DNA from 3 places in the Pseudomonas sp. AS2.8 genome. Region 3 is predicted to be linked to each of the others. Evidence: riboswitches for the same ligand, from Rfam matches in the RefSeq annotation. Region 3 holds a riboswitch; each other region holds the start of a gene.
The links. Region 3 has a riboswitch for cobalamin ahead of FHR73_RS21290 (ABC transporter substrate-binding protein). Riboswitches for the same ligand answer to the same signal wherever they lie in the genome.
Positions count from the first base shown of each region.

Region 1: another riboswitch for cobalamin. It lies ahead of cobW (cobalamin biosynthesis protein CobW); the one in region 3 lies ahead of FHR73_RS21290 (ABC transporter substrate-binding protein).
Region 2: another riboswitch for cobalamin. It lies ahead of cobO (cob(I)yrinic acid a,c-diamide adenosyltransferase); the one in region 3 lies ahead of FHR73_RS21290 (ABC transporter substrate-binding protein).

Region 1 covers NZ_JACHVV010000001.1:1,178,159-1,187,846, reverse strand. Annotated here, with positions in the region: gene FHR73_RS05380 (VWA domain-containing protein) at 1-629, opposite strand, end outside; gene FHR73_RS05375 (ATP-binding protein) at 650-1,693, opposite strand; gene cobN (cobaltochelatase subunit CobN) at 1,695-5,444, opposite strand; gene cobW (cobalamin biosynthesis protein CobW) at 5,450-6,502, opposite strand; cobalamin riboswitch at 6,605-6,931, opposite strand; gene FHR73_RS05360 (cobalamin biosynthesis protein) at 7,206-7,580, shown strand; gene FHR73_RS05355 (ScpA family protein) at 7,571-8,299, opposite strand; gene FHR73_RS05350 (L-threonylcarbamoyladenylate synthase) at 8,410-9,039, opposite strand; gene FHR73_RS05345 (PHP domain-containing protein) at 9,036-9,688, opposite strand, start outside.
Region 2 covers NZ_JACHVV010000002.1:628,867-638,554, forward strand. Annotated here, with positions in the region: gene FHR73_RS09890 (cobyric acid synthase) at 1-1,407, opposite strand, end outside; gene cobD (threonine-phosphate decarboxylase CobD) at 1,404-2,393, opposite strand; gene cbiB (adenosylcobinamide-phosphate synthase CbiB) at 2,386-3,294, opposite strand; gene bluB (5,6-dimethylbenzimidazole synthase) at 3,291-3,941, opposite strand; gene FHR73_RS09910 (cobyrinate a,c-diamide synthase) at 3,938-5,236, opposite strand; gene cobO (cob(I)yrinic acid a,c-diamide adenosyltransferase) at 5,230-5,856, opposite strand; cobalamin riboswitch at 5,952-6,147, opposite strand; gene FHR73_RS09920 (four-helix bundle copper-binding protein) at 6,245-6,574, shown strand; gene FHR73_RS09925 (YggL family protein) at 6,715-7,083, shown strand; gene FHR73_RS09930 (metallophosphoesterase) at 7,153-7,986, shown strand; gene FHR73_RS09935 (DedA family protein) at 8,117-8,734, shown strand; gene FHR73_RS09940 (molybdopterin cofactor-binding domain-containing protein) at 8,731-9,688, opposite strand, start outside.
Region 3 covers NZ_JACHVV010000006.1:53,315-63,002, reverse strand. Annotated here, with positions in the region: gene cobG (precorrin-3B synthase) at 1-187, shown strand, start outside; gene FHR73_RS21305 (precorrin-8X methylmutase) at 180-806, shown strand; gene FHR73_RS21300 (precorrin-2 C(20)-methyltransferase) at 806-1,546, shown strand; gene cobJ (precorrin-3B C(17)-methyltransferase) at 1,534-3,204, shown strand; cobalamin riboswitch at 3,211-3,358, shown strand; gene FHR73_RS21290 (ABC transporter substrate-binding protein) at 3,389-4,405, shown strand; gene FHR73_RS21285 (iron ABC transporter permease) at 4,402-5,436, shown strand; gene FHR73_RS21280 (ABC transporter ATP-binding protein) at 5,433-6,197, shown strand; gene FHR73_RS21275 (DUF962 domain-containing protein) at 6,182-6,700, opposite strand; gene FHR73_RS21270 (IclR family transcriptional regulator C-terminal domain-containing protein) at 6,844-7,698, shown strand; gene FHR73_RS21265 (MFS transporter) at 7,817-9,193, shown strand; gene FHR73_RS21260 (ABC transporter substrate-binding protein) at 9,319-9,688, shown strand, end outside.

The DNA.
Region 1 (9,688 bases), on a different contig from region 3:
TCTTCGAGGTGCCGGTATTCCGCGCCCAGGCGCCGGGCGAGTTCCCCGGCTCGGCCCAGGCGCAGCGGTCCCAGTTCGATATCCAGCACCTGGACAGGACAGTCCGGTACTGCCAGCTCTTCCAGGTCGCGCAGGCGCCCGTCTGTGACCAGCAACAGCTGGCATTCCTCGCCAGGGTGCTGCCGGCGACGACTTCTCAGCCAGGCCTGAGCTTCCGCCAGGCCCGCCAGCAAGGGCGTTCCGCCTCCCGCTCCCAGCTGCTCCAGCCAGGCCTGCAATGCCCGACCGCTGCGCTCGCCCTGGAAAGACCATTCGGGTCGCTCCCCTGCCGTCTGCAGGACCGCGACTCTGACCCGTTGGCGATAGGCCTGTTCGAACCAGTCGGCCAGCAGGCCCTTGGCCTGGGCCAGGGCGCCGTGGCGGCGGGTGGACGCGGAGTGATCGACGATCACCAGCCAGAGCTGGGCCGGGCGCTGCCGGCGCGGTTGCCGCAAGAGCTCATCAGCGCGACGTGGACGCCCTCGGAGCAGCGTCGGCACCCAAGCGATGGGGCCTGTCGTGCCGGGCGAACGGCCGCCCTGACGCCCGCCCGGGGCCTTGCCCGTCCCGCTTCGGGCATCGCGATCCAGGGCATGAGGTGATCGGATGCCTAGGGCTTTTTTGCCCCGCCAAGGCGGCGCCTGGGTCCCGTCGCGGTGGGCTCCGGCGCCAGGGCGCCCCAGCTATCGCCCTCACCCTCCGCGGGCTCGGCATCACCTTGCCGTTGTTGATCGCCTGGCTCCTGCTCCGGAGTATCAATAGCCGAATAATCCTTCAGGGGTGGTATTACTGCGGGGGTATCCACCAACTCGCGGCGCCGATGGCGCAGGGCGAATTCGGCCACGGCGGCGATATCGGTGTTTTCGATCGCCGTGGCACCACGCCAGGCGGCATGGGCGCGGGCCGCGCGCAACCAGACCAGATCGGCACGCAGGCCGTCGACCCCGGCCTGGTGACAGCCCGCGGTGATGGCTTCCAGGGCGGTATCGTCCAGCGGGATCTCCGCCAGTCGCGCCCGGCCCGCGGCGCAGCGCTCACGCAGCTCCGCCTGGGCTGGCTCCCACTGGGCGATGAAGGCTAGCGGATCGCTGTCGAAGGCCAGACGCCGGCGCAGGATCTCCGCCCGTTCCCGGGGTGCCGGCCGGCTGTCCAGCGCCAGGGCGAAACCAAAGCGATCCAGCAACTGCGGACGCAACTCGCCCTCCTCCGGATTCATGGTGCCCACCAGCAGAAAGCGCGCGGCGTGCTCGTGGGAGATGCCGTCACGCTCGACGCGGTTGACACCACTGGCCGCTACGTCGAGCAGCAGGTCGACCAGATGGTCCGGCAGCAGATTGACCTCGTCGACATAGAGCACGCCGCCATCGGCCGCCGCCACTACGCCCGGTGCGAAGCGCGCCCGACCCTCACCGAGGGCCGCCTCCAGATCCAGGGTGCCGACAATGCGCTCTTCGCTGGCGCCCAGTGGCAGGGTGACGAAGGGACCGCCCCCGAGCAGATCGGCCAGGCCCCGGGCCAGGGTCGACTTGGCCATGCCCCGGGGACCTTCGATCAGCACGCCACCGATCCGGGGATCGATAGCATTCAGGCACAGCGCCAACTTGAGGCTGTCTGCGCCGACCACGGCGGCCAGGGGAAAGACGGGAGCGGTCATCTCAGGCTTCATCCATATCCATCAGCAACTGTTCGAGGGCTTCACGGTAGTCGCCGGGCTTCTGCCAGAGGCCGCGCTGCTGGGCTTCCAGCAGGCGCTCGGTCATGTCCCGCAGGGCCTCGGGGTTGTGGCGTTCGACGAAGTCACGGGTATCGGCATCGAGCAGATAGGCATCGGCCAGTTGCCGGTACTGGTGATCCTCGACCAACTCGGTGGTGGCGCCGAAACCGAACAGATAATCCACGGTGGCGGCCATTTCGAAGGCGCCCTTGTAGCCATGGCGCTTCATGCCGGCGATCCACTTGGGATTGGCCGCCCGGGAGCGCACGACGCGGCCCAGCTCTTCCTTGAGGGTACGGATCTTCGGCAGGTCGGCCTGGGCGTGATCACCGAAGTAGCTGGCACGCCGCTGACCGCTCAGGGTCTCGGCGGCGGCCAGCATGCCGCCCTGGAACTGGTAATAGTCGTTGGAATCGAGCAGGTCATGCTCGCGGTTGTCCTGGTTCTGCAGTACGGCCTGCAGCCGGCCCAGGCGGCGCGAGAAGTCGTCACGGGCGGCGGTGCCGTCATCCTCGGCGCCATAGGCATAGCCGCCCCAGTTGAGATAGGCCGTGGCCAGTTCGCTGCGCTCCTGCCACTGGCGCTCTTCCACCGCGCCCTGGACACCGGCACCGTAGGCCCCGGGCTGGGCGCCGAAGATGCGCCAGCCAGCCTGACGCCGCGCGAGGTCAGCAGCGGTACCGGCGGCCTCCAGCGCGGCACGTTCGCGGCGTACCTGGGCCGCCAGCGGATTGAGGTCGTCCGGCTCGTCCAGCGCGGCGACCGCCTGGACGGCGGCATCGAACAGCCGTACCAGACCGCCGAAGGCATCGCGGAAAAAGCCGGAGATGCGCAGCGTGACATCCACTCGCGGGCGATCCAGCAGCGACAGCGGCAGGATCTCGAAGTCCTCTACCCGGGCACTGCCGGTCTGCCATACCGGGCGCACGCCCAGCAGCGCCATGGCCTGGGCGATGTCGTCGCCGCCGGTCCTCATGGTCGCCGTGCCCCAGACCGAGAGACCCAGCTGGCGCAGGTGATCGCCCTCCTCCTGCAGATGACGCTCCAGCAGCAGATTGGCCGACTGCCAGCCGAGCCGCCAGGCGGTCATGCTCGGCAGGTTGCGCACATCCACGGAAAAGAAGTTGCGCCCGGTGGGCAGGACATCCAGCCGCCCACGACTGGGCGCGCCGCTGGGTCCGGCGGGCACGAAGCGCCCCTCCAGTGCCCTCAGCAGGCCGCCGATTTCGGCGGGACCGCAGCCATCCAGGGCCGGGGCGACCTGGCCGACCAGGTGCTCCAGCACCGGGCGGGTGGCCGGCAGTTCGTCCAGCGCCAACGGCAGGGGCTCGGCATCGACGGTCGCAGCGACCAGAGCCAGGGCCAGCAACTCCAGGCGCTCCCGAGTATCGCCCAGGGTGCGCCAGGGCTCGCTCGACAACTGTTCCAGGCAGGCCGGACGCGGACCCTGCCAGGACTCGCCGAGGTCGGCGGCCAGGGGATCGAATCCCAGCTGCAGGTCCTTGGCCAGCGTCCGCAATAGGCTGGCATTGCCGCCCTGGGCATCGCCACGGGGGATACGCAGGAGAGCCACCAGGGTATCGCGACGCAGCTGGCCGGTTGGGGATTCACCGAACACGTGCAGGCCGTCGCGGATCTGGGACTCCTTGAGGTCGCAGAGATAGGCGTCCAGCTGCGGCAGCCAGCTGTCCGGATCGTCGGTGATCACCAGCCCCAGCTCGCGATCCAGGGCGGTTTCTCGTACCAGTTGCAGGATCTCGCCGCGCAATTCGCTGGCGCGCCGCAGATCCAGCAGGCTGGCGTCATAGTATTCGTCGGCAAGGCGTTCCAGGTCGCGCAGCGGTCCGTAGCTCTCGGCGCGGGTCAGCGGCGGCATCAGGTGGTCGATGATCACCGCCTGGGTGCGCCGCTTGGCCTGGGCGCCCTCGCCCGGATCGTTGACGATGAAGGGATAGACGTTGGGCAGCGGTCCGAGGATGACGTCCGGCCAACACTCCGCCGACAACCCGACGCCCTTGCCCGGCAACCACTCCAGATTGCCGTGCTTGCCCAGATGCACCACCGCCTGAGCGCCATAGGCCTCGCGTAGCCAGAAATAGAAGGCCAGGTAGCCATGGGGCGGCACCAGCGCAGGATCGTGGTAGACCGCCGCCGGATCGACGTCGTAGCCACGCGCCGGCTGGATACCGACGAAGGTCAGGCCGAAGCGCACCCCGGCCACCATGAGCCGACCGCGACGGTGCATGGGATCGGTCTCGGGCCCGCCCCAGCGCTCGGTCACCGCCTGCTGCAGGCTGACTGGCAACCGGGCGAACAGCGTCTGATAGTCGTCCAGCGCCAGACTCTGCAGGGCCGGACGCAGATCGCGCAGGGCGCTGTCGTTGGTCACCCCACCGAGCAGGCGCTCGATCAGGGCGGTACCGCTCTCCGGCAGATTGGCCACCGGGTAGCCGGCCGTCTGCAGCGCCTGCAGCACCTTGAGCGCCGCCGCCGGGGTATCCAGGCCGACGCCGTTGCCGATGCGGCCGTCGCGGGTCGGATAGTTGGCCAGGATCAGGGCGATGCGCTTGTCCGCTGCGGGACGCCGCGCCAACTCGATCCAGCTGCGCGCCAGCCGCGCGACGAAGGCCATGCGCTCGCCATCGGCCTGGTAGTTGACCACGTCGCTCTGGCTGCGCTCGCAGCGCCAGGCCAGGCCCTTGAAACTGATCGGCCGGGTGATGATGCGCCCGTCCAGCTCCGGCAGGGCGATGTGCATGGCTAGGTCGCGGGCACCCAGGCCCTGGGGGTTTTCGAACCAACGCTCGCGATTGTCCTGGGCGCAGATCGCCTGGAGCACCGGCACCGGGCGGCGGAACGGCGTCAGATTCGGCCGCTCCGGACTGGACTGGGCGAAACCGGTGGTATTGAGGATCAGCGCCGTGGCGGTCTCGTCCAGCAGCCGTTCCACCTCCTCCAGGCAGGCCGGCTCCTTGAGACTGGCCACGGCGATGGGCAGCGGATTCAGGCCCTGGGCTTCCAGTTGCTGGCAGAAGACATCGACGAAGGCGGTGTTGGCCGATTGCAGGTGGGTGCGGTAGAACAGCAGCGCCGCGGTGGGCCAATCCGGTCGCCAGCGCTGGCGCCAACCATCCAGGCCCAGGGCATCCGGATGATGGACGGCCACCCTTGGCAATTCCCGTGGCGCCTCGTAGGTGTAGCGGGCATCCAGGCATTCGGTGGCCAGGCAATGCAGGAAATCCCGGGCATTGCCCAGGCCGCCCTGGCGCAGGTAGCGCCACAGCCGTTCGGCCAGCTCGGGCGCCACCGTACCCAGGGCCATCAGCTCCGGGTCGGGCCGATCACAGCCGGGCACCGCGATCAGGGTCAGCCCCCGCGCGGTCAACTCGGCCAGCCGTTCCATGCCATAGCGCCAGTACCCCTGGCCGCCATGCAGGGAGATGAACACCACCCGCGCCTGGCTGAGCACCTCCTCGACATAGAGATCCACCGAGGCGTGGTTCTGCAACTGCATGGGATTGGCCAGGCGCAGGCTCGGATAGCCGGCGTCCAGGCTACGGGTCGCCTCGGCCAGCAGCGCCAGGTGCGAGTCGCCACTGCAGAGCACGACGATCTCGCCCGGTGTCTGCGCCAGGTGGGCGATGCCGTCGTCCGGGACGAAACCGCCCGGCTGGGTACGCAGCAGATGCATCTGGGTCAGGCCACCGCGGCGCGCAGCTGGGCGGTGATGGCCGCCTGGTCCAGCTCCTGACCGATCAGCACCAGCTGGGTGCTGCGGGTCTCGCCGGTCTTCCAGGTACGGTCGAAATGCTTGTCGAAGCGGGTGCCCACGCCCTGCACCAGCAGCCGCAGCGGCTTGCCGGCGATGGCGGCGAAGCCCTTCACCCGCAGTACGCCATGATGCTTGACCACCTCGGCCAGGGCCGCCAGCAGGGTCGCTTCCGCCACCTCGGGCAACTCGACGCCAAAGGAGTCGAATTCGTCGTGGTCATGGTCTTCATGACCCTCCAGATCGTGGTGGGTCGGACGGCTGTCGATGTGCGCCTCGGACTCGGCCTGCAGGCCCAGCAGCACCGACAGCGGCAGCACGCCACGACTGGCTTCCACCACCTTGACCGCCGGCGGCAGCTCTTCGCTCACCTCGGCACGCACCCGGGCCAGCGCCTCGGTGTCCAGGCCGTCGGCCTTGTTGAGGATCACCAGATCGGCACTGGCGAGCTGGTCTTCGAACAACTCGTGCAGCGGCGATTCATGGTCGAGGTTGGGGTCCTGGCGACGCTGGGCATCCACCTGCTCGGGATGGGCGGCGAAGGTGCCGGCCGCCACCGCCGGGCTGTCGACCACGGTGATCACCGCATCCACGGTGCAGGCGTTGCGGATCTCCGGCCACTGGAAGGCCTGTACCAGCGGCTTGGGCAGGGCCAGGCCACTGGTCTCGATGAGGATGTGGTCGATGTCGCCGCGGCGCGCCACCAATTCCTTCATCACCGGGAAGAATTCTTCCTGCACGGTGCAGCACAGGCAGCCATTGGCCAATTCGAAGACACGGCCCTGGGCCTCTTCCTCACTACAGCCGATGCTGCACTGGCGGAGGATCTCACCGTCGATGCCCAGCTCGCCGAATTCGTTGACGATCACCGCGATGCGCCGGCCCTCGGCGTGGTCGAGCATGTGCCGCAGCAGGGTGGTCTTGCCGGAACCGAGGAAGCCGGTAACGATGGTGACGGGAGTCTTGGCCAGGGTTTTCATGGGCTGCCCTTAGAGAAAAAGCGAAAGAAGACGGGCAGGCATGCCGGACGCCCGCGTGACGGCGAGGCCCTGGTGGCAGCCCGGATCACCCCGCCCGGTTGCGTGTTCGAAGCGTGACGAGGCAGGTCTCCTGGCTCGCGGCGCCTGGCTCCGGCCTTCCCGCGTGAGCAGTGGCCTTAGGGCATGTTCATAATTTCGCGAGCTAGAGTCAAACAAGGCGAAGATGCTTGAGGAAGCGGAGTTTACAAATGGTAAATGAGCATTCCGAAAGCATCTTCAACGCAGTTTGGCCGACGCGCAGCAAATTATGAACAGGCTCTAGTGGAGAGGCTAAAAATGCCGCTTACAGTTGCGGGGGCAGCCGCGGTATCACACCGCGTTCCCTTTCAAGCTCTTGCCGACAAGAGCACCTCGGAACGCGACAGGCTACGAGCGCCCCGCCGGGGTGTCAATCAGCCAGGCTTGACCGGCGGGCGAGGCGCGTGGTCTGCTCGCTGCGTCCGCCAAGGGCGAGCCACCGCCTGCCTTCCTCAGCCCCAAGACCTGCCATGATCGCTACCACGCGCGCCCTCACCATCCTGTACCGGACCATTATTTCGGCCTGGCACCCGGCCCTTGGCCGGCTCGCCCTTCGGCCGCTGAGCGGCTCAGGGCCCGGACTGGGCTGCCGCGATTCCTTGCGCCGCATGGACGTTCAAGGCTAATGGCCCTGGTCCTGGGCCTCGGCTGCCGCCAGGGCTGTTCGCTGGACGAACTCGCCGAACTGGCGCTCGGGGTCTTGCGGGAAGCCCGGCGCGATCGCACCGCGCTGACCGCGCTGGCGACCGTTGCCAGTCGACTCGAGGAAAGCGGGTTGCGCGCCCTCGCCCAGCGTTGGCAGCTGCCTCTGCACGGCTTCACCGCCGAGCGTCTGGCGCAAGAGCGCGGCATAACCGCAGCCAGCGACCTGGTGTTGCAGCACACTGGCAGCCCCAGCGTGGCCGAAGCCGCGGCCCTGGCCGCGGCCGGTGAAGGTGCCCGGTTGCTGGTGAGCAAGCGCAAGAGTGCGGCCGCGACGGCAGCCCTGGCCTACGCCTGAGCGAGTTCTTCCGCGTCGGTGTCCCTGACCCGGGCGCGGACGTGGATGGGGCTGAAGGGCTCGTTCTGCACCAGCTCCACTAGGGATTCCTTGACCAGCTCGAGGATGGCCATGAACGTCACCACCACGCCAAGCCGCCCTTCGTCCAGGGTGAACAGCGCCACGAAGGGCACGAAGGCGCCCTCCTTGAGGCGCTCCAGCACCTGGCTCATGCGCTCACGGGTGGACAGCACCTCGCGGGTCACCTGGTGGCTCTCGAACAGGTCGGCGCGGCGCAGGACCTCGCCCATCGCCAGCAGCAACTCGCCGAGGTCCACCTCGGGCAACAGCTTGCGCGCCCGCGCATCCGGCGCCGGCAAGGTAGGCACCACGAAGTTGCGGCCCTCGCGCGGCAGGTCATCGAGATCCTCGGCGGCCTTCTTGAAGCGCTCGTATTCCTGCAGGCGCCGGATCAGTTCGGCGCGGGGATCCTCTTCCTCGGCTTCCAGGCCTTCGGCCCGCGGCAGCAGCATCCGCGACTTGATCTCCGCCAGCATGGCCGCCATCAGCAGGTATTCGGCGGCCAGTTCCAGCTGCACCGCCTTCATCAGCTCGACGTAGCTCATGTACTGCCGGGTGATCTCGGCGACCGGGATGTCGAGGATGTTGATGTTCTGCTTGCGGATCAGATAGAGCAGCAGGTCGAGCGGTCCTTCGAAGGCTTCGAGAAAGACCTCCAGGGCATCGGGCGGGATATAGAGGTCCTGGGGCAGTTCGGTGAAGGCCTCGCCATAGACCAGCGCCAGGCGCAGCTGCTCGGGTTCGAGCAGCTGGGGGTCCAGGGCTTCGCTCATGCTTCGATCATGAAGGGCGTCGGATCCCCGGCACCGACGCGGATCACTTCCGGTTCGTCGTCGGCCAGGCTGATCACGGTGGACGGCTGCAAGCCACCCGGACCGCCTTCGATCACCAGGTCGACGAAATGCTCGAGACGCTCGCGGATCTCCCAGGCGTCGCCCAGGGCTTCGTCATCCCCCGGCAGGATCAGACTCACGCTCATCAAGGGCTCGCCCAGTGCCTCCAGCAACGCCAGGGTGATGGGATGCTGGGGCACCCGCACGCCGATGGTGCGCCGCTTGGGATGCAGCAGCATGCGCGGCACTTCGCGGGTGGCATTGAGGATGAAGGTGTAGGGCCCGGGGGTATAGGCCTTGAGCAGGCGGAAGGCGCTGGTATCCACCTTGGCATAGATGCCCAGCTCGGAAAGATCGCAGCACACCAGGGTGAAGTTGTGCTTGTCGTCGAGCTGGCGGATGCGGCGGATCCGCTCCACCGCGCTCTTCTCGCCGATACGACAACCCAGCGCATAGGACGAATCGGTGGGATAGGCGATGACACCGCCGGACTGGATGATTTCCACGGCCTGACGAATCAGCCGCGGCTGGGGATTCTGCGGATGAATTTCGATGAACTGGCTCATTGGGGTTCCCGCATCTGAGGGTATAGCGGTTGACTGAAGCGCGCCCAGAGGGGCGGCAGATCTTCGGGCAACGGACGGTACATACCCAGCTCCGACCAATCGGCCGGCGCATGGAAATCGCTGCCCGCACTGACCATCAGACCGAATTCCCGCGCCAGAATTGCCAGGGTCCCGACCTGCTCCGCCGGCTGCACGCCGTTGACCACCTCGATGGCATGGCCGCCGCCGCTGACGAATTCGCCGATCAGCTTGCGTAGCTTGGTGCGGGTGAAGCCATAGGCCAGCGGATGCGCCAGGCTGATCCAGGCCTTGGCGCCCTTGAGCGTCGCCAGGGTCTCGGCCAGGGTCGGCCAATGCTGCTTGACGTCGCCGAGCTTGCCGCCACCGAGCCACTTGCGAAAGGCATCGCCGCGGTCCGCGACATGGCCGGCCTGCACCAGATATTCGGCGAAATGCGGCCGGGCCGGCGCATTGCGACTGTCGCCCAGGGCCAGTTGCACCGCGCGCGCCCCGTCCAGGGTGCCGGGCATGCCCTTGGCCGCCAGCCGCCGGTCGATTTCCCGGGCGCGCTCCCAGCGACCTTCGTGCAGGGCTTCCAAGGCGGCATTCAACTCAGGAGCGTCAGGGGCGAAATTGTAGCCCAGCACAT
Region 2 (9,688 bases), on a different contig from region 3:
TTCGACCAGATCGGCCAGGCGCTCCAGATCGCGTTCGCGCAAGGCGTGGTAGTCCAGCTGCTGCGGCTCGGCCAGCCCCGCCCAGCGCAGCAGGGCGACGCTGGCGGCGGGCGATTCGAACAGGCCGTGCAGGTAGGTGCCCAGCACCTGGCCGTCGTCGCTGAGGCTGCCATCCACGTGGCCATCGGCGAAGCGCAGCACCGGCCGCTCCAGGGCCGGTCCCTGGCTGACGCCGGCATGGATCTCGTAGCCGGCCACCTCGGCATCGCCGTCGCAGAGCCAGCCGTGCACGTTGCGCAGCTGCTTTTCCGCCGCCAGCTCGGTGGTCATGGCCAAGAGGCCCAGACCGGCGCTGTCACCCGGCGCACCTTCCAGCCCGAGGGGATCGGCGATCCGCTCGCCGAGCATCTGGAAGCCGCCGCAGATGCCCAGCACCCGCCCACCGTATCTCAGGTGACGGGCAATGGCCGTGTCCCAGCCCTGGGCGCGCAGGAAGGCCAGGTCGCTGCGCACGCTCTTGGAGCCGCCGAGGATGATCAGGTCGGCGGCGGGCAGTTCCTCGCCCTGGCGGACGAACAGCAATTCCACCTGGGGGTGCAGGCGCAGGGGATCGAAATCGGTGTGGTTGCTAAGCCGCGGCATCACCGGCACCGCCACCCGCAGGCGCGGTCCCTGCTTGGCGACCTGGCCGGTGGCCAGGCGATCCTCGGCTTCCAGGTGCAGGTCGTGCAGATAGGGCAGCACGCCGAACACCGGCTTGCCGGTACGGGCTTCGAGCCAGTCCAGCCCGGGTTGCAGCAGGGCCAGGTCGCCGCGGAAACGGTTGATGATGAAGCCGGCGACGCGCGCCTGCTCGCTGGGTTCGAGCAGGTCCAGGGTGCCGACCAGATGGGCGAAGACGCCGCCCCGGTCGATGTCCGCCACCAGCAGCACCGGGCAGTCCACCGCCTCGGCGAAGCCCATGTTGGCGATATCGCCCTGGCGCAGGTTGATCTCGGCCGGCGAACCGGCGCCCTCCACCAGCACCACCTGATAGCCCGCCGAGAGTCGCGCATGGGAGGCCAGCACCGCTTCCCGCGCCACCGGCTTGTAGGCGTGATAGGCCTTGGCATCCATGCTGGTGACGGCGCGACCGTGGATGATCACCTGGGCGCCGACATCGGTATTGGGCTTGAGCAGCACCGGATTCATGTCGGTATGGGGCGCCAGGCCACAGGCCTGGGCCTGGACCGCCTGGGCGCGGCCGATCTCGCCGCCATCGGCGGTCACGGCGCTGTTGAGCGCCATGTTCTGGGGCTTGAAGGGCACCACGGCCACGCCCTGACGATGGAGCCAGCGGCACAGGGCGGCCACCAGGGTGCTCTTGCCGGCATCGGAGGTGGTGCCCTGCACCATCAGCGTACTCATAGGGGACTCCGGTAGCTGGCGAGGCCCTGGTCCAGACGCTGCCAGCCGGACTCGTCGCCGGGCAGACCGAATCTCAGGGCGCCAAGCGCGGGAAACAGGCGGGTCAGGATGGCCCGGCGGGCGAGGTGTTCATGCAGGTCCGCGACATCCGGGCGCTGCAGCAATTGAAAGAGGGCGCAGCCGCCGCTGGGCATCAGGGCGTGCCGGGCAAGCACCGCAGCCAGGCGTTCACCGGCCTCAAGCAGGGCCTCGCGCTGCCGCTGCTGGCCCGGCTGATCGGTCAGCAGTTGCCGGGCGAGATAACGACTGGGGCCGTTCACCGTCCAGGGCCCCAGCTGCTCGTCCAGCTGCGCCAGCAGGCTCGGCGCCGCCAGCACGAAGCCCAGGCGCATCCCGGCCAGCCCGAAGAACTTGCCAAAGGAGCGCAGCACGATCAGTCCGGGCAGATCGCTGAAGGGCGCAAGACTCGCTGCCGGCGTGGGATCCATGAAGGCTTCGTCCACCACCAGCCAGCCACCCCGGCGTTCGAGGCGGGCGTGCCAGTCCAGCAGGCGGGCCGGCGACAGGCGCTCCCCCGTCGGGTTGTTGGGATTGACCACCACCAGCACGTCCAGCTGGTCGAGACGGCTGGCGATCTGGGCTTCGTCCCCTTCCAGCACCTCGTGGCCGGCGCGACGCCAGGCCAGGGCGTGCTCGGCATAACAGGGCGCCAGCACCGCGACCCGCGCCGGTGCGCGCAGGGTCGGCAGCGCCTGGATGGCGGCCTGGGAGCCGGCCACCGGCAGCAGCGCGCTGGCCCGGTAACAGGCGCAGGCAGCTTCCACCAGGCCGTCGTCGGGCTCCGGCAGCCGTGCCCAGGCGCTGGCGGGAATCTCCGGCAGCGGCCAGGGCCAGGGGGCCAGACCGGTGGACAGGTCCAGCCAGTCGCCCAGGGGAATGTCGTAGGTGCGCGCCGCGCGCCTCAGGCGACCGCCGTGCTCAAGCAAGCAGCAATCCTCCCAGGGCGATCAGCGCGGTCCACAACCAGGCGCCACGCCGTACCAGTTTCAGGGCGCGGGTGATGGCCAGGAAGGTCGGCGCCGGACCGCGGCCGAGCACCGGACGCTCGTGCCACTCGCCGTGGTAGCGGGCCGCACCGCCCAGGCTCACGCCCAGGGCGCCGGCACCGGCCGCCATCACCGGACCGGCGTTAGGGCTGTCCCACAGCGGTGCCTGGCTCCGCCAGCTCTCGATGGCGCTCCAGAAGCGACCGAGGCCGGCATAGGTCAGGGCCACCAGCCGCGCGGGGATATAGTTGAGAACATCGTCCAGCCGCGCCGCGGCCCAGCCGAAGCGTTCCAAGCGCGGCGTGCGATAGCCCCACATGGCGTCCAGGGTATTGGCCAGGCGATAGAGCACCACGCCCGGGGCACCCAGCAGGGCGAACCAGAACAGCGCGGCAAAGACCGCATCGCTGCCATTCTCCAGCACCGACTCGGTGGCGGCGCGGGCCACGGCGGTCTCGTCCAGCTCGCTGGTTTCGCGACTGACCAGGTAGCCGACCCGGCGCCGCGCCTCGGGCAGATTGTTGCGTTGCAGGGCGCGCGCCACCGGCTCGGCGTGTTCGCCCAGGCTGCGCAGTCCCACGGCCAGATACAGCGCCAGGGGCTGGATGATCCAGGCCAGCCAGTCGAGCTGGCAGAGCAAGGCGGTGAGCAGCACCCAGGGCAGCACGGCCAGGCTCCAGGCCACCACGCCATGGCTGCGCCAGCCACGGCCACCGGGATTGAAGCGGGCTTCGAGGCTGTCGGCCAGGCGCCCGAACAGCACCAGGGGGTGAGCACGGCGGGGTTCGCCGAACAGCAGGTCGAGCAGCATGCCGCCGAAGACCGCGAAGGCCAGCATCATGGCTTCTGGCCCCAGCGATTCTCGAAGACCAGTTCCTCCAGCGGCCGCCCCTGGCGCCAGCCCTCTTCTTCCAGCATGGGGCGCGGATAGAAGGCTTCCACCGGTCCCAGGCAGAGAATGGCCGCCGGCTGGGCGCCTTCCGGCATCTCCAGCAGGCCGCGCACGGCTTCCGGTTCGAACAGCGACACCCAGCCCATGCCCAGGCCTTCGCAGCGCGCTGCCAGCCAGAGATTCTGGATGGCGCAGGACAACGAGGCCAGGTCCATCTCCGGCAGGGTACGGCGGCCGAAGACGTGGGCTTCGCGACCGTCCATGAGCGCCGCCACCAGCACCTCGGCGCAATCAAGGATGCCCTGCACCTTGAGTTTCATGAAGTCGTCGCTGCGCTCGCCGAGGACGTCGGCGGTGGCGCAGCGCTCTTCTTCCACCAGCTCATGCAGGCGCTGGCGCAGGGCCGGATCGCTGATGCGTAGGAAGCGCCAGGGCTGCATCAGCCCGACGCTGGGCGCCTGGTGGGCGGCACCCAGCAGGCGGGCCAGTTGTTCAGGAGGCACCTCGCCACCGCAGAAATGGCGCATGTCGCGGCGCTCGGCGATGGCTCGGTAGACGGCGGCTTGTTCGGCGGGGGTATAGGGGGTCGTGGTCACGGCTTGAGCATCGCGGCGGCCGCGGCGGGTGCCGACGGCATGTAGAAGTGAATATAGCTGGCGGTGAGGCGACCGTCTCGGTAGACCGCCTCGGCCACCGCCTTGCCGTTGGGGCACAGCCCGCGCGCCCAGGGCACTTCGGGTGACTCCAGGGCGGAGTGGTGATAGGTGTGGCCGCGCAGGGTGCCCTGCTCGAAGACCACCGACTGCAGGGCCAGGGCGGTGAGCCGCGCCTGCATCCGCGCGCTGCCGGGCAGCAGCCCGAGCAGGCTGGCGGATTCGCCGGCCTTGTCGGTCAGTTCGTCGAGCAGATAGAGCATGCCGCCGCACTCGGCGAGGATCGGCTTGCCGGCCGCGTGGTGGGCGCGGATGGCCGCGCGCATGCCCAGGTTGTTGGACAGCGTCCGCAGGTGCAGCTCGGGATAGCCGCCGGGCAGGTAGAGGCTGTCTACCGCCGGCAGCGCCGTGTCGGTGAGCACGGAAAAGAACTGCAGCTCGGCGCCCAGGGCGCGCAAGAGATCCAGATTGGCCTGGTAGATGAAGGCCAGTGCCGCATCCCGGGCCACACCGATCCGCACCCCGGCCAGCAGCGGCTCGACCGCGGTCGGCTCAGGTGCGGCAAAAGCTACCGGCGGCGGCAATTCGAGGGTGGAACTGGCGCCCAGGGCATCGGCCGCCATGTCCAGACGACGATCCAGGTCGGTGACCTCGTCGGCCTGGATCAACCCCAGGTGGCGACTCGGCAACTCGATGCCGGCATCGCGCGGCAGGCTGCCAAAGAAGGTCATGCCCGCCGGCAGGCTGCCGCGGATCAGCTGCGTCTGCCGCGGACTGCCACTGCGATTGGCCAGCACCCCGGCGAAGGGCAGGCTCGGCCGGTAGTGGGCGAGGCCATAGGCCAGGGCGCCAAAGGTCTGCGCCAGGCCGGCGGCGTCGATTACCCCCAGCACCGGTACGCCAAAGCGCTCGGCCAGGTCGGCCGCCGAGGGCTGGCCGTCGAACAGGCCCATGACCCCTTCGATAAGGATGAGATCGGCCTCCCCCGCCGCTTCCCACAGCAGGCGCCGACTCTCGGCCTCGCCGATCATCCACAGATCGAGCTGGTAGACCGGTGCGCCGCTGGCGCGCGCGAGGATCATCGGATCGAGAAAGTCCGGACCGCACTTGAACACCCGTACCCGCCGACCCTGGCGAACGTGCAGCCGGGCCAGGGCGGCGGTGACGCTGGTCTTGCCCTGACCGGAGGCCGGGGCGGCGATCAGCAGCGCCGGGCAATGCCGCGTCTGGCCTACCATTCGATGCCCTGCTGGGCGCGGACGCCGGCCTGGAAGGCATGCTTGACCAGACTCATGTCGGTCACGGTATCGGCGGCCTCGACCAGCGCCGGCGGCGCACCGCGCCCGGTCACCACCACGTGCTGGTGCGCCGGGCGCCCGGCCAGATCGGCCAGCACCTGGTCGACGTCCAGATAGCCGTGCTTGAAGGCGATGTTGAGTTCGTCCAGCAGCACCAGGCCGATGGCCGGATCGCGCAGCAGCTCCACCGCCACCGCCCAGGCCGCCGCCGCCGACTGCAGGTCGCGGGCCCGGTCCTGGGTATCCCAGGTGAAGCCCTCGCCCATGACGTGGTAGCGCACCTCGTCCGGGAAGCGCCTGAAGAAGAGTTGCTCGCCGGTGTCGCGGCGGCCCTTGATGAATTGCACCACGCCCACCTTCATGCCGTGGCCGAGGGCGCGCGCCGCCATGCCGAAGGCGGAGCTGCTCTTGCCCTTGCCGATGCCGGTATGGACCAGCAGCAGGCCACGCTCGTCCTGGGCTTCGGCGATGCGGGCATCGATCACCGCCTTCTTGCGCACCATGCGCGCGCGGTGGCGCTCGTCTCGCTCGGGGCTGGTCGAATCGGGGGTGTCGGTCATGGATGGTTCTCCGGGTGCGGGCGCGGCGGAGAAACGGGCAGAGACGCCGCCCGCGCAAGGCAGGTGGCGACGCCGCGCGACGCCCTCCGCATCGCCGAGATGAACGCAAGCGTGGCCGGTCTCCGGGCTGGTGAGCCGATGCCCTGGGGCATCCGCTGCGCCCCTTCCCGGCCAGGGCCAGTGGGCATCGCGCAGCTACTGCTCAACTACCGTTGCGGGGGCAGCGCCGGCTCGACCGGCTTCCCTGTTTCACCCCGCTCCAGGCGGGGCACCACGTGCAAGGGCGCAGGGTACGGACTACCCGGGAGAGCGTCAATCGATGGCGCCACCCGAACTCGGCGTCGCGCGGACGGGTCCACCCTAGGCACCCACCGCCAGGAGCTACCGGATGAACGATGCCACTCTCGCCGCCTGCATCAAGGCCTGCCTCGATTGCGCCGCCGCCTGTGAAACCTGCGCCAGCGCCTGCCTGGGCGAAGCCAATCTGGACATGATGCGCGACTGCGTCCGCCTGGACCGCGACTGCGCCGATGCCTGCCGCCTGGCCGCCACCTTCATGCAACGCGGCAGCGACCGCATCGCCGAAGCCTGCGCCCTGTGCCTGGCCACCTGCCGTGCCTGCGCCGCCGAATGCGGCAAGCACAAGGCCAATCACTGCCAGGCCTGCGCCCGGGCCTGCGCAGCCTGTGCCGACGCCTGCGCGGCCATGGCGGCCTGAGCGGGTCATTTTCCGCTACTGCGCGCTCCGGTCGCAGGCAAAACGGCCCGGCCGACCCACCGCTGGAGCGGTCGGCATTGGCATTACCCGTCGGCGCCAGGGATAATGCCCGCCCTTTAATCGATATCCAGGCCTTCGCCATGACCGATACCAACCAAGATCCCCGTTTGAGCCGCATGAAGCGTCGCCTGCGCAAGAAGCAGTACCTGGGCGAATTCCAGGAACTGGCCTTTGAAATCAAGGTGAGCTTCAAGAACGAACTCAGCGAAGACGATCTGGACACCTTCCTGGGCGACTTCATCGACTACGTCGAAGAGCGCAAGCTGGACTACATCGGCGGCTTCGACAACGCCTGGGTCGAAGGCACCATCATGGCCAACAAGCGCTACACCTCGCCCACCGCCGAAGACCGTACCGCCCTGCTGGACTGGCTCAAGGCCCGTACCGAAGTCGGCGAAGCCAACGCCTCCGATCTGCATGACGCCTGGCACCACGACGGCGAAGTCTAACTAGCCTTCGCCGGATAGCTTGGCGGCCGTTGCGGTCGTAAAGGGGAATCCGTTGGAAACCAGGTCCTCATGACGACCCTCCTGCAAATCTCCGATACCCACTTCGGCACCGAGCAACCCGCCGTGGTCGCGGCTCTGGAAGCCCATGTCCGCGAACACGGCGCCGATGTCCTCATCCTCTCCGGGGACATCACCCAGCGCGCCCGGCGCGGACAATTCGCCGCCGCCAAGACCTTCGTCGAACGCCTGGAAAGCTACGGCATCCCGCGAACCCTGGTGATCCCGGGCAATCACGACCTGCCGCTGTACAATGTCTTCGCGCGCTTCCTGACGCCCTATGGCAACTATCGCCGCCATTTCGGCCAGGATCTGGAGCCCAGTTTCGAAAACGACGAGCTGCTGCTGGTCGGGCTCAACACCACCGCTCCGCAACGCCACAAGGATGGCGCGGTAAGCACCGCGCAGATCGAGCGCGTGGCCGAGCGCCTGCGCCGCGCCGGTCCGGGCAAGCTGCGCATCGTCATCGCCCACCAGCCCTTCGGCGCCCTCGAACTCAGTGACCTGAGCAATCTGCAGCACAACGCCGATCACGCCCTGGCCACCTGGGCCGACGCCGGACTGGATCTGGTGATGGGCGGACATATCCACCTGCCCTATGTGTTGCCGCTGAGTCGCCAGTACCCCAGCCTGCCCCGCGAGGTCTGGATCGTCCAGGCCGGCACCGCCCTTTCTTCTCGCGTGCGCGGCACCTCGCCCAACTCCTTCAACCGCCTGCTGGTCGGCGAAGGGGCGGAAAAGACCGTGGACGTGGAGCGCTGGGACTTCCAGGGCGATCGTTTCGTCGTGGGCGAGCGTCACGCACTGCGCTGGCAAGTCGCTCAAGACGCCCTGGCGAAAAGCTGAGGCGTCCAGCCGGGGCGCCGATGCGCGCTCCCGCGCAGTTCCAGCAATGGAAATTGATTCAAGCTGTTGAAACGGCTGGCAGGGCACGGGCGCCGCGTAGTCTTAGGACTTTCGGTAAGAGTGGCCTCCCATGGAATCCCTGACGCAATCGCTGCTTGGCTTTATCGAAACCCACCAGGCCTGGGCACCGCTGCTCGTCGGCCTGCTCGCCTTTGGCGAGTCCCTGGTGCTGCTGGGCGTCTTCATTCCGGCCACGGCCCTGCTGCTGGTGGTCGGCGGCCTGGCCGGCTCCGGCGTGCTCTCGCCGGTGCCGCTGGTGTTGGCCGCCATCGTCGGCGCCATCCTCGGCGACATCTGCTCCTACATCATCGGCCGCTGGCTCGGTCCCAGCATCGTCCACCGCCCGCCCTTTCGCCGCTATCGCAAGCAGGTGGCCAGGACCCGACTGTTCTTTCGCCGCTATGGCTTCTTCGCGGTATTCGGCGGGCGCTTCCTGACCATGATCCGCAACACCGTGCCCCTGGTGGCCGGGATGATGGCGATGAACCAGCTGCGCTTCCAGTCGGCCAACGTGCTCTCGGCCATCGTCTGGGCGCCGCTGATGATGGGCCCGGGTTATCTGGCGGCCAAGGGCGCCAACCACTTCAGCTTCGCCGGCAACGAGTCGCTGTGGATCGGCGCGGCGGTGGTCGCCGTGCTGGGCGCCAGCGCCGCGCTGTTCTTCAAGCAGCGGCTGAAACGCGCCTAGCGACGGGCGGCCAGCGCCTCGCGCAAACGCTGGCGATTCAGCGGTACCTCGCGCAGGCGCAGGCCGGTCGCCGCCGCCACGGCATTGGCGATGGCCGCGGGGATGGCGGCGGTGGTGGCCTCCCCGGCCCCCACCGCCGGCTCTTCCGGCCGATCGATCAGCTCCAGTTCCAGCTCGGGCAATTCGTTGAAGGTCAGCGGCGGATAGGCGCCCCACTCCAGGCTGGTCACCCCCTGGTGATCGAAGCGCACCGCCTGCTTGAGGGTCCGGGCGATGCCTTGCACCACGCAGCCTTCCAGCTGATTGCGCAAGCCATCCGGATTGACGATCAGACCGCAGTCATGGGCCACCACCACGCGGGTGACCCGGATCTCCGTCGCCTCGCTCACCGCCACCTCGACCACCGCGGCCACATAGGCGTTCTCGTTTTCATAGCGCAGGAAGGCCAGGCCCTGACCTTTCGCCAGGGCGCCGTCCCAGGCCTTTTCCTGCCGGGTGGGTGGTTGCCAATTAGCCTTGGCGGTGGCGGCCTGCAGCACCGCCCGGGCGCGGGGGTCCTGCAGATAGCGCAGGCGGAATTCCAGCGGATCGACCCCGGCCGCCAGGGCCAGCTCGTCCATGAAGGACTCGTTGGCGAAGGTGTTGCCGACCGCTCCCAGGGCGCGCAGCGCCGAGGGTCGCAGCGGCGAATCCCCGGCTTCCAGCCAGTGGGTCGCCACCTGGACGTTGAGCAGGTCGTAGTCCAGCGGCGCATTGCGATTGCCACCGCCCCGCCCACCCTTGAGCGGCAGGTTGTAGGCCAGCTGCCCGGCGAGCAGCGCGGCCTTGCCGGTCTGGCCATTGGGTCGGGTCAGGTGGGTAGGCGTCCAGTTGGCGAACCGCCAGGCGAGCAGATCGCCAGCGGCGCTCAGGCCACCCGTCAGACGCAGCAGCATGGCCGGTCCCTTGGGATTC
Region 3 (9,688 bases):
CTCCGGTTGCCCGCGCAGCTGCGCCCTGGCCGGACAGGCGCCCCACACCCTGCTGGCTGTGGCCCCCGGCTGCTACGACCTCTTCGTGCGCGACGCCACCCAGCCCGGTCCGGGCCGGCGGCGCGCCACCCAACTATCCCTCGACGAGGCCGCCGCCTGGCTGGCCCGGAGTCCCAGTGATGCTTGAATACGAACGCGACGGCCAGGCGATCTATCGCCAATCCTTCGCCACCATCCGCGCCGAGGCCGATCTCTCGGCCATCCCCGCCGACCTGGAAAAGCTCGCCGTGCGGGTGATCCACGCCTGCGGCATGGTCGACGTGGTCCAGGACCTGGCCTTTTCCCCGGGCGCCGGGGCGGCCGGTCGCGCGGCCCTGGCGGCCGGCGCGCCCATCCTCTGCGATGCACGCATGGTCGCCGAGGGCGTTACCCGCACCCGGCTGCCGGCGAACAACCCGGTGATCTGCACCCTGCACGACGACGGCATCCGCGAACTGGCAGTCGCCCAGGGCAACACCCGCTCGGCGGTGGCCCTGGAGCGCTGGCGGCCGCACCTGGCCGGCAGCGTGGTGGTGATCGGCAACGCCCCCACCGCGCTGTTCTATCTGCTGGAGATGCTCGACGCCGGGGCGCCCAGGCCGGCGCTGATCCTCGGCATGCCGGTGGGCTTCGTCGGCGCCCGGGAGTCCAAGGATGCCCTGGCCGCCGACAGCCGCGGCGTGCCCTATGTCATCGTCCGCGGTCGGCGGGGCGGCAGTGCCATGGCCGCCGCCGCGGTCAACGCCCTGGCCACGGAGGTGGAGTGATGGCGGGCCGCCTGCTCGGCCTGGGCGTCGGCCCCGGCGATCCGGAACTCATCACCGTGAAGGCCCTGCGCCTGCTGCAGGGCGCACCAGTGGTGGCCTATTTCGTCGCCAAGGCCAAGGCCAACGCGGGCCAGGGCGGCAATGCCTATGGCGTCATCGAAGGCTATCTGCTGGACGGCCAGCAGCGCCTGCCGCTGGTCTATCCGGTGACCACCGAGAAGCTGGCGCCGCCGCTGTCCTACGAGACGGTGATCGCCGACTTCTACGACACCGCCGCCGCCCAGGTGGCCGATCATCTGGACGCCGGTCGCGACGTGGCGGTGATCTGCGAGGGCGATCCCTTCTTCTATGGCTCCTACATGTACCTGCACGATCGCCTGGCCGAGCGCTACGAGGCCCAGGTGGTGCCGGGGGTTTGCTCCATGCTCGGCGGCGTGGCCATGCTCGGCCTGCCGCTGGTCTATCGCAACCAGACCCTCACGGTGCTCTCCGGGGTGCTTTCCGCCGAGGAGCTCAAGGCGCGCCTGGCCAGCGCCGACGCCGCCGTGGTGATGAAGCTCGGGCGCAACTTCGAGAAGGTGCGCCAGGTCCTGCGTGAGCTGGGCCTGGACGAGCGCGCCCGCTACATCGAGCGCGCCACCATGGACAACCAGCGCATCGTCGCGCTGGACGCCGTCGAGCCCATGGCCTCGCCGTATTTCTCGCTGGTGGTGGTACCGGGGGTGAAATGGAAGGGTTGAGCCCGGCCATCGTCATCCTCGGCCCCGGCGCCCTGGCCACCGCCCGCCGCTTGCAGGATGGCCTGCCGGGCAGCCTGGTGCACGGCCTGGCCGGGCGGGTCGAGGGCGATGTCAGCTACACGGCCTTCGGTGACCACCTGCGTGACCTCTATCGGCAACAGCGGCCGCTGCTGGTGCTCTGCGCCGCCGGCATCGTCATCCGCAGCCTGGCCCCGCTGCTGGACGACAAGACCGCCGAGCCACCCGTATTGGCGGTGGCCGAGGACGGCAGCGCCGTGGTGCCGCTGCTGGGTGGCCTGGCCGGCGCCAATCGCCTGGCCCGTCAGCTGGGTACCTTGCTGGACGTGGCCCCGGCCATCACCACCAGTGGCGAGCTGAGATTCGGCACCTGCCTGCTCGATCCGCCGGCCGGCTATGCCCTGGCCGATGTCGACGTGGCCAAGCACCGGGTGGCCGATCTGCTGGCCGGTGAGCCGGTGCGCATCGAGGGCGAGGCGCCCTGGCTGGATGAGGTGCCCCTGGCCCGCGATCCCGAGGCGCGGCAGCGCATCCTGGTCTCGCCCATGACCAGCGCCGACGACCATACCCTGCTGATCCATCCCCGCGCCGTGCTGGTGGCGGTGCGCGCCGATGCCACCGCCGCCGCCGTCACCGCACTGCTCGCCAGCACCGGCTATGCAACCGGGGCTGTGGCGGTACTATTGGCGCGAGCGGAAGACATGGCCGTGCCTGACCTCGCCGAGCTGAGCCAGACGCTGGCGGTACCGTTGCGATTCGTCGATACCCGCACCCCGGATTTCGCCCAGGCGGCCGTGGCACGGGCCCAGGCCCATGGCCTCGCCCTGCACCTGCATGACCGGCCGCTGGACGCCGACGACCTCGGCCAGCGCCGTGGGCGTCTCAGCGTGGTGGGTCTCGGCCCCGGCGCGGCCGAACTCATGGCCCCGGTGGTGCGCCGCACCTTGGACCAGGCCCAGGACGTGCTCGGCTACGCCACCTACGTGCAGATGGCCGGCCCCTTGCGCCCGGACCAGCTGGCCCATGCCAGCGACAATCGCGAAGAATTGCAGCGCGCCCGCCACGCCTTCGAACTGGCCGCCAGCGGGCGCCAGGTGGTCATGGTGTCGTCCGGCGATCCGGGCGTCTTCGCCATGGCCGCCGCGGTGCTGGAGGTGCTGGAAGGCGCCGCTGACCCGCGCTGGGCGGCGGTGGAGCTGGAGATCCTGCCGGGCATCACCGCGGCCATGGCCAGCGCCGCCCTGGCCGGCGCGCCGCTGGGCCACGACTTCTGCCTGATATCCCTGTCCGACAACCTCAAGCCCTGGACGGTGATCGAGCAGCGCCTGCGCCAGGCCGCCGCGGCGGACCTGGCCATGGCCTTCTACAATCCCATCTCCAAGGCCCGGCCGCACCAGCTGGATCGGGCGCTGGACGTCCTGCGCAGCTGCCGCTCGGCGAACACCCCGGTGATCCTCGGCCGCGACGTCGGCCGCCCCGGTGGCGGTCTCGAATACACCAGCCTCGGCGCCCTGCGCAGCGAGATGGTGGATTCGCGCACCCTGGTGATCCTCGGCTCCAGCCATACCCGGCGCTTTCCGCGGGCCGACGGCGGCGAATGGGTCTATACGCCGCGCTGGTACGATACGGAATTGTTATAAAGTAACATTTAGTGCTTGAATCTTGGTCGCCGCTGGCTCACCCTCGGCGACCTTCCCATTCCCTGGCGGGAAGCCGGTGCAACTCCGGCGCGGTCGCGCCACTGTGAGCTTCGCGAGAAGCGAGCCAGACCTTGCCAGGGGACACCCAACATCCACAAGGGACGCGTCATCCCAAGGAGAGTCCATGTTTCGCCGTCTTCTGCCGCTGCTCAGCGCCGGCCTGCTGTCCGTATCCCCCCTCGCCACCCAGGCCGCCACTGCCTATCCACTGACCGTACACAACTGCGGTCGTGAACTGGTCTTCGAGCGCGCGTCCCAGCGGCTGGTCAGCCTTGGCCAGGCCAGCACCGAGTTGCTATTGCGCCTGGGCGTGGGTGCGCGGCTGGTGGGTACCGGCGTCTGGTTCGGCGGCTTGCCCGCGGATCTGCAGGACGAGAGCAAGGGCATTCCGCGGCTGGCCGACAACGCGCCCAGCTTCGAGGCCGTGGTCGGCACCCGGCCGGACCTGGTGGCGGCCCAGTACACCTATCACGTCGGCCCCGGCGGCGAGGTGGCGGACTTCCCGCGCTTCGCCAAGCTCGGCATCGCCGCCTATGTAGCGCCCAGCGATTGCGAAGGCAAGGCGGTGACCGCCGATTCCAACAGCGACGGCAGCCGCAGCGCCCCCTTCGACATGCAGCTGGTGACCCGCGAGGCCCGGGAGCTGGCCGCCATCCTCGATGTGCAACCGGCCGGCGAGCGCCTGGTCGCCGACCTGGACCGCCGCATCGCCGCCGCCGGCGAGCAGGCCAGGGCGGCCGGGGTCCAGGGCCGCTCGGTGCTGTTCTGGTTCTCCAGTCCGCGGCTGGAAGGGGATCCCTGGGTCGCCGGCAAGCTCGGCGCGCCGGCCTGGATCGCCCGTGCCCTGGGCCTGCGCAACGTGGTCGACAGCGCCGAGGAATGGCCGGCGGTGAGCTGGGAACGCATCGCCGCCCTGGATCCGGACTATATCGTGGTGGCGCGCATGGACCGCCGCCTCTACCCGGCCGATGACGTGGACAAGAAGCTGGCCTTCCTGCGCAGCGACCCGCTGACCCGGGAATTGCGCGCGGTGCGCGAGAATCACCTGCTGGTGGTGGACGCCCCGACCCTCAATCCCTCGCTGCGGGTGGTGGACAGCGTCGAGACCCTGGCCGCCGACCTGGCCAAGTCGCAACCATGAGTCTGCCCCTGGCGGCCGAAGGGGCCCGGCCCTGGCGCTGGCTGCTGGGCCTGGCCGCGGTGCTGGCACTGGCGGCGAGCGTGGTGCTGGCGGCGTCCTTCGGCGAGATGCCCATCGCGCCCCTGACCAGTCTGCAAGCCATCGCCAACGGCCTCGGCCTGGGGCCCTATCCGGTGGAACGCATCATCCAGGGCATCGTCTGGGAGTACCGCCTCAGTCGCGCCTTGGTCGCCGCCTGCTGCGGTGCGGGCCTGGCGGTCTCCGGCGCCATCCTCCAGGCGCTGCTGCGCAACGCCCTGGCCGAACCCTATGTGCTGGGGCTGTCAGCCGGCGCCTCCACCGGCGCGGTGCTGGTGATGCTGCTGGGCGTCGGGGGCGGCATGCTCGGCGTGTCCCTCGGCGCCTTTCTCGGCGCGGTGCTGGCCTTTACCGTGGTGCTGCCCTTTCTCGGCAGTGGCGGCAGCACCCGCATCATCCTCGCCGGGGTGGCCGCCTCCCAGCTGTTCAATGCCCTGACCGCCTATATCGTCGCCACCGCGGCCAATGCCGAGCAGGCGCGCAGCGTGATGTTCTGGCTGCTCGGCAGCCTGGCCGGGGTGCGCTGGCCGGATGTCTGGCTGGCCGGCGGGGTGGTGCTCGCCGGGCTGCTGGTGTGCCTGGCCTGCGCCCGGGCGCTGGATGCCTTCGCCTTTGGCGAAGACGCCGCCGCCAGCCTGGGCGTGGCGGTGGGACCGCTGCGCCTGCTGCTGCTGGCGGTCACCGGCCTGATCACCGCCTGCCTGGTCAGCCTGGTGGGCGCGGTGGGCTTCGTCGGCCTGGTGATCCCCCATGTGGCGCGCTTCCTGGTCGGTCCGGGACATGGTCGGCTGCTGCCCACCTGCGCGCTGATCGGCGCGCTGTTCATGGTGCTGGCCGACATCGTCGCCCGCACCCTGGTGGCCAAGCAGACCCTGCCCATCGGCGTGGTCACCGCCCTGGTCGGCGCGCCGGCCTTCGCTTTCATCCTCTATCGCGCACGGGAGGTCCGATGAGCCTCGCCGCGCGCGACGTGGCCTGGAGCGCCGGCGGCCAGCCGATCCTCGCCGGGGTGACCCTCGCGGTGCCGCCCGGCGGGGTGCTCGGCTTGCTCGGCCCCAATGGCTCGGGCAAGTCCAGCCTGCTGCGGCTGCTGGCCGGGCTGCGCCGACCGGAGCAGGGCCGGGTCAGTCTCGACGCGACGCCCCTGGCCGAGCTGCGCCGGCGCGACCTGGCGCGCCGCGTCGCCCTGGTGGAGCAGCAGGCCGGTACCGAGGCCGATCTCTCGGTGGCCGAGGTGGTGCGCCTGGGGCGCACGCCCCATCGCGGTCTGCTCGATGCCTGGAGCGCGCGCGACGCCGAGGTCTGCCAGCGCGCCCTGGCCCAGGTCGGCCTGGTCGACAAGGCGGCACGCCGCTGGCACAGCCTTTCCGGCGGCGAGCGCCAGCGCGCCCAGATCGCCCGCGCCCTGGCCCAGGAGCCCAGCGAACTGCTGCTCGACGAACCCACCAACCACCTCGATATCCAGCACCAGCTGGAGATCCTCGACCTGGTCCGCCGCCTGCCGGCGACCTGCGTGCTGGCGATCCACGATCTCAACCTCGCCGCGCTGTTCTGCGATCGGCTGGCGGTGCTGCGCGACGGTCGCCTGGTCGCCGAAGGCGCCCCGGCCGCGGTGCTGACCGCCGAACTGATCCAGCAGGTCTGGGGGGTGAGGGCGCAGGTGACGCTGGACGGCCCCGACGGTCGCCCGACGATCCGCTATCGGCTGGGCTGACGGCGCCGCACCGGGCCGGCCCGTTCTTCGATCGCCTGCCTGAGCTGCTGGCGACCCCCCAGCCAGAAGACGGCTTCGGTGGCGATGAACAGCGGGCCGATGGCCAGGCCGGCGAGGTCGTCGAGAAAGGCCGGCTTGCACCCCTCGTAGTGGTGCCCCACGAACTGGATCGCCCAGCCGACCAGGAACAGACCCAGCCCCCAGGTCAGCCAGACGCCCGTGGCCTGGGCGGCCAGCGCGGCGCCCAGCCAGAGGGCGAGCGCGAGCAGGACGCTCATCAGCAGCCCCAGCGGCCGATCCAGACGCAGGTAGAAGAGCGCCACCGCACCGGCCACCGGCACCGCGGGCGACAGCGGCCAGCCGGCCAGGCTGAAGACCGGTCGCGACAGCAGGATGGCCACCGCCAGCACGATCAGCAGGATGCCGGGGAAGTGGCTGGCGATGTTGCGCGGATCGCGGTGGTAGCTCGCGTATTGGCTGAGATGATCTTCCAGGGTCTTCATCGGCAGGCATCCAGGCGGCTGGGCGGAAAGCCTCAGCATGCACCTGCAGGCCCCTGCGCGTCTGCGGGCGCCGACAGAAATGCGATTGCGATAATCGCCCCCTCGCTCGATAATCGATCAAAAGCCTGCCGAGGACCGGTCAGATGGACGATAACCGCACCGCTCATGCCACCGGCCTGCCGCCACTGGCCGCGCCGCCCATCATCGCCTCGCCGGCCAAGCGCATCGAAGCCTTTACCGGCGATCCCAACTTCATGACCTCCCTGGCCCGCGGCCTGGCGGTCATCCACGCCTTCCAGGAGCGCAAGCGCCAGCTGACCATCGCCCAGATCAGCCATCGCACCGAGATCCCGCGCGCCGCGGTGCGTCGCTGCCTGCATACGCTGATGAAGCTGGGCTACGTCACCACCGACGGGCGCACCTATTCGCTGCTGCCCAAGGTGCTGACCTTGGGGCATGCCTATCTGTCGTCGACGCCATTGGCGGTCACCGCCCAGCCGGTGCTCGATCGCCTGAGCGAGCAACTGCACGAGGCCTGCTCCATGGCTACCCTGGAAGGCGACGAGATCCTCTACATCGCCCGCTCGGCCACGCCGCAGCGACTGATCTCGGTGGACCTCAGCGTCGGCAGCCGGCTGCCGGCCTATTGCACCTCCATGGGCCGCATCCTGCTCGCCGCCCTGGACGATGCCGCCCTGCACGACTACCTGGAACACGCCGATCTGCAGGCCAAGACCAGCCGTACCCTCTATCAGCCGCCGGCGCTCATCGAATGCCTGGGCCAGGTGCGCCAGCAGGGCTACGTCATCGTCGACCAGGAGCTGGAAGTGGGGCTGAGATCCCTGGCGGTGCCCCTGAGGGACGCCGCCGGCCAGGTGCTGGCAGCGCTCAACGTCGGCACCCACGCCAGTCGGGTCGGTCGCCAGGAGCTGGAGACGAGATTCCTGCCGGTGCTGTTGGCGGCCAGCCAGGAATTGAGCACCCGGCTGTTTCACTAGCGAATCCGGTCGATTATCGGCCATATCGCCGATAATCGAATTGTCAGCTGTTCGGGGTTGGGCTTAACGTCAGCGCAGTGGCGCACTACGCCGATAACAACAACACGAGCAGACCACCATGACGCACACCCTCGCGGGCGCCGTGCCCCTGGCCGATTCCTCGGCCACGGCGACAGCCGGCACCCTGGACGTCCAGCACTTCATCAATCGCCAGGCGCTGTCCACCTACCAGTGGCGCATCGTCGCCCTGTGCTTTCTCATCGTCTTTCTCGACGGCCTCGACACCGCGGCCATGGGCTTCATCGCCCCGGCGCTGTCGGTGGAGTGGGGTATCCCGCGGGCCAGCCTGGGGCCGGTGATGAGCGCCGCGCTGGGCGGCATGGTCTTTGGCGCCCTGGGCTCCGGGCCGCTGGCCGATCGCTTCGGTCGCAAGGGCGTGCTGGTGGTCGCCACCTTCATCTTTGGCGGCTTCAGCCTGTTGTCGGCCTTCAGCAGCAACCTCGAACAACTGGTGATCCTCAGATTCCTCACCGGCCTGGGCCTGGGCGCCGCCATGCCCAACGCCACCACGCTGCTCTCGGAATACACCCCCGAGCGCCTCAAGTCGCTGCTGGTGACCAGCATGTTCTGCGGCTTCAACCTGGGCATGGCCGGCGGCGGTTTCGTCTCGGCCTGGATGATCCCGGCCTACGGCTGGCACAGCCTGCTGGTGCTGGGCGGCGTGCTGCCCCTGGCGCTGGCCGTGGTGCTGCTGCTCTGGCTGCCGGAATCGGCGCGTTATCTGGTGGTGCACGGCAAGAGCGCCGAGCGCATCCGCCGGGTATTGGCGCCGATCGGCCGCGAGGCCGCCGAGGCGCGGCACTTCGTGGTGCCCGAGCAAAAGTCGGTCAAGACCGGCAACGTCATCGCGGTGATCTTCAACCGCAACTACAGCGCCGGCACCCTGCTGCTGTGGCTGACCTATTTCATGGGCCTGGTGATCGTCTACCTGCTCACCAGCTGGTTGCCGACGCTGATGCGCGACGCCGGCGCCAGCCTGGAGCAGGCCGCCCTGATCGGCGCGCTGTTCCAGTTCGGCGGGGTGCTCAGCGCGGTGTTCGTCGGCTGGGCCATGGACAGGTTCAATCCGCACAAGGTGATCGGCCTGTTCTATGTCCTGGCTGGCGTCTTCGCCTATTGCGTCGGCCAGAGCCTGGGCCAGGTCGCCCTGGTCGCCACCCTGGTGCTGGTGGCCGGCATGTGCATCAACGGCGCCCAGTCGGCCATGCCCTCGCTGGCGGCGCGCTATTACCCGACCCATGGCCGCGCCACCGGGGTGTCCTGGATGCTCGGCATCGGCCGCTTCGGCGCCATCACCGGCGCCTGGATGGGCGCGACCCTGCTGGGCCTGGGCTGGACCTTCACCCAGGTGCTCACCGCGCTGCTCCTGCCGGCGGGTCTCGCGGCCGTGGCGGTATTGATCAAGGGGGTGGTCAGTCACGCCGACGCGACCTGAGGTCGACGGCTTCCCCTTTGCCGGTGGCGGGCGCTAGGCGCAGGCGCTGCCACCGCGTAAAGTTGCACCCTTTGCATGCGCTGTAATCGCTTGCCTAGAGCAGGTGCAGACGTCCAAGGGGTTCCATGAAAGGTTTCGCGCGCAGCGGGCAGTGGGCTGTCCGGCTGGTAACGCTTATCGCTTGCTTTCTGATTGCTCCGGCCTTTGCCGAGACCCGGCAGGTCACCGACGTCCTCGGCCGCACGGTGACGATCGAGGCGCCGGCCAAGCGGGTGGTGCTGGGCTTCCACTATGGCGACTACCTGGCGGTCGGTGGCGAGCAGGCCTTCGACGCCGTGGTCGGTGTCTCCCGCGGCGCCTGGGAGCGCAAGGTGCCGGCCAACTGGGCGCTCAACGTCGCCCACCGACCCTCCCTGGCCAGCCTTCCCGATGTGGGGGAGACGGAAAACAACAGCTTTTCCGTGGAAAAGGTCCTCGCCCTCAAGCCTGGTCTGG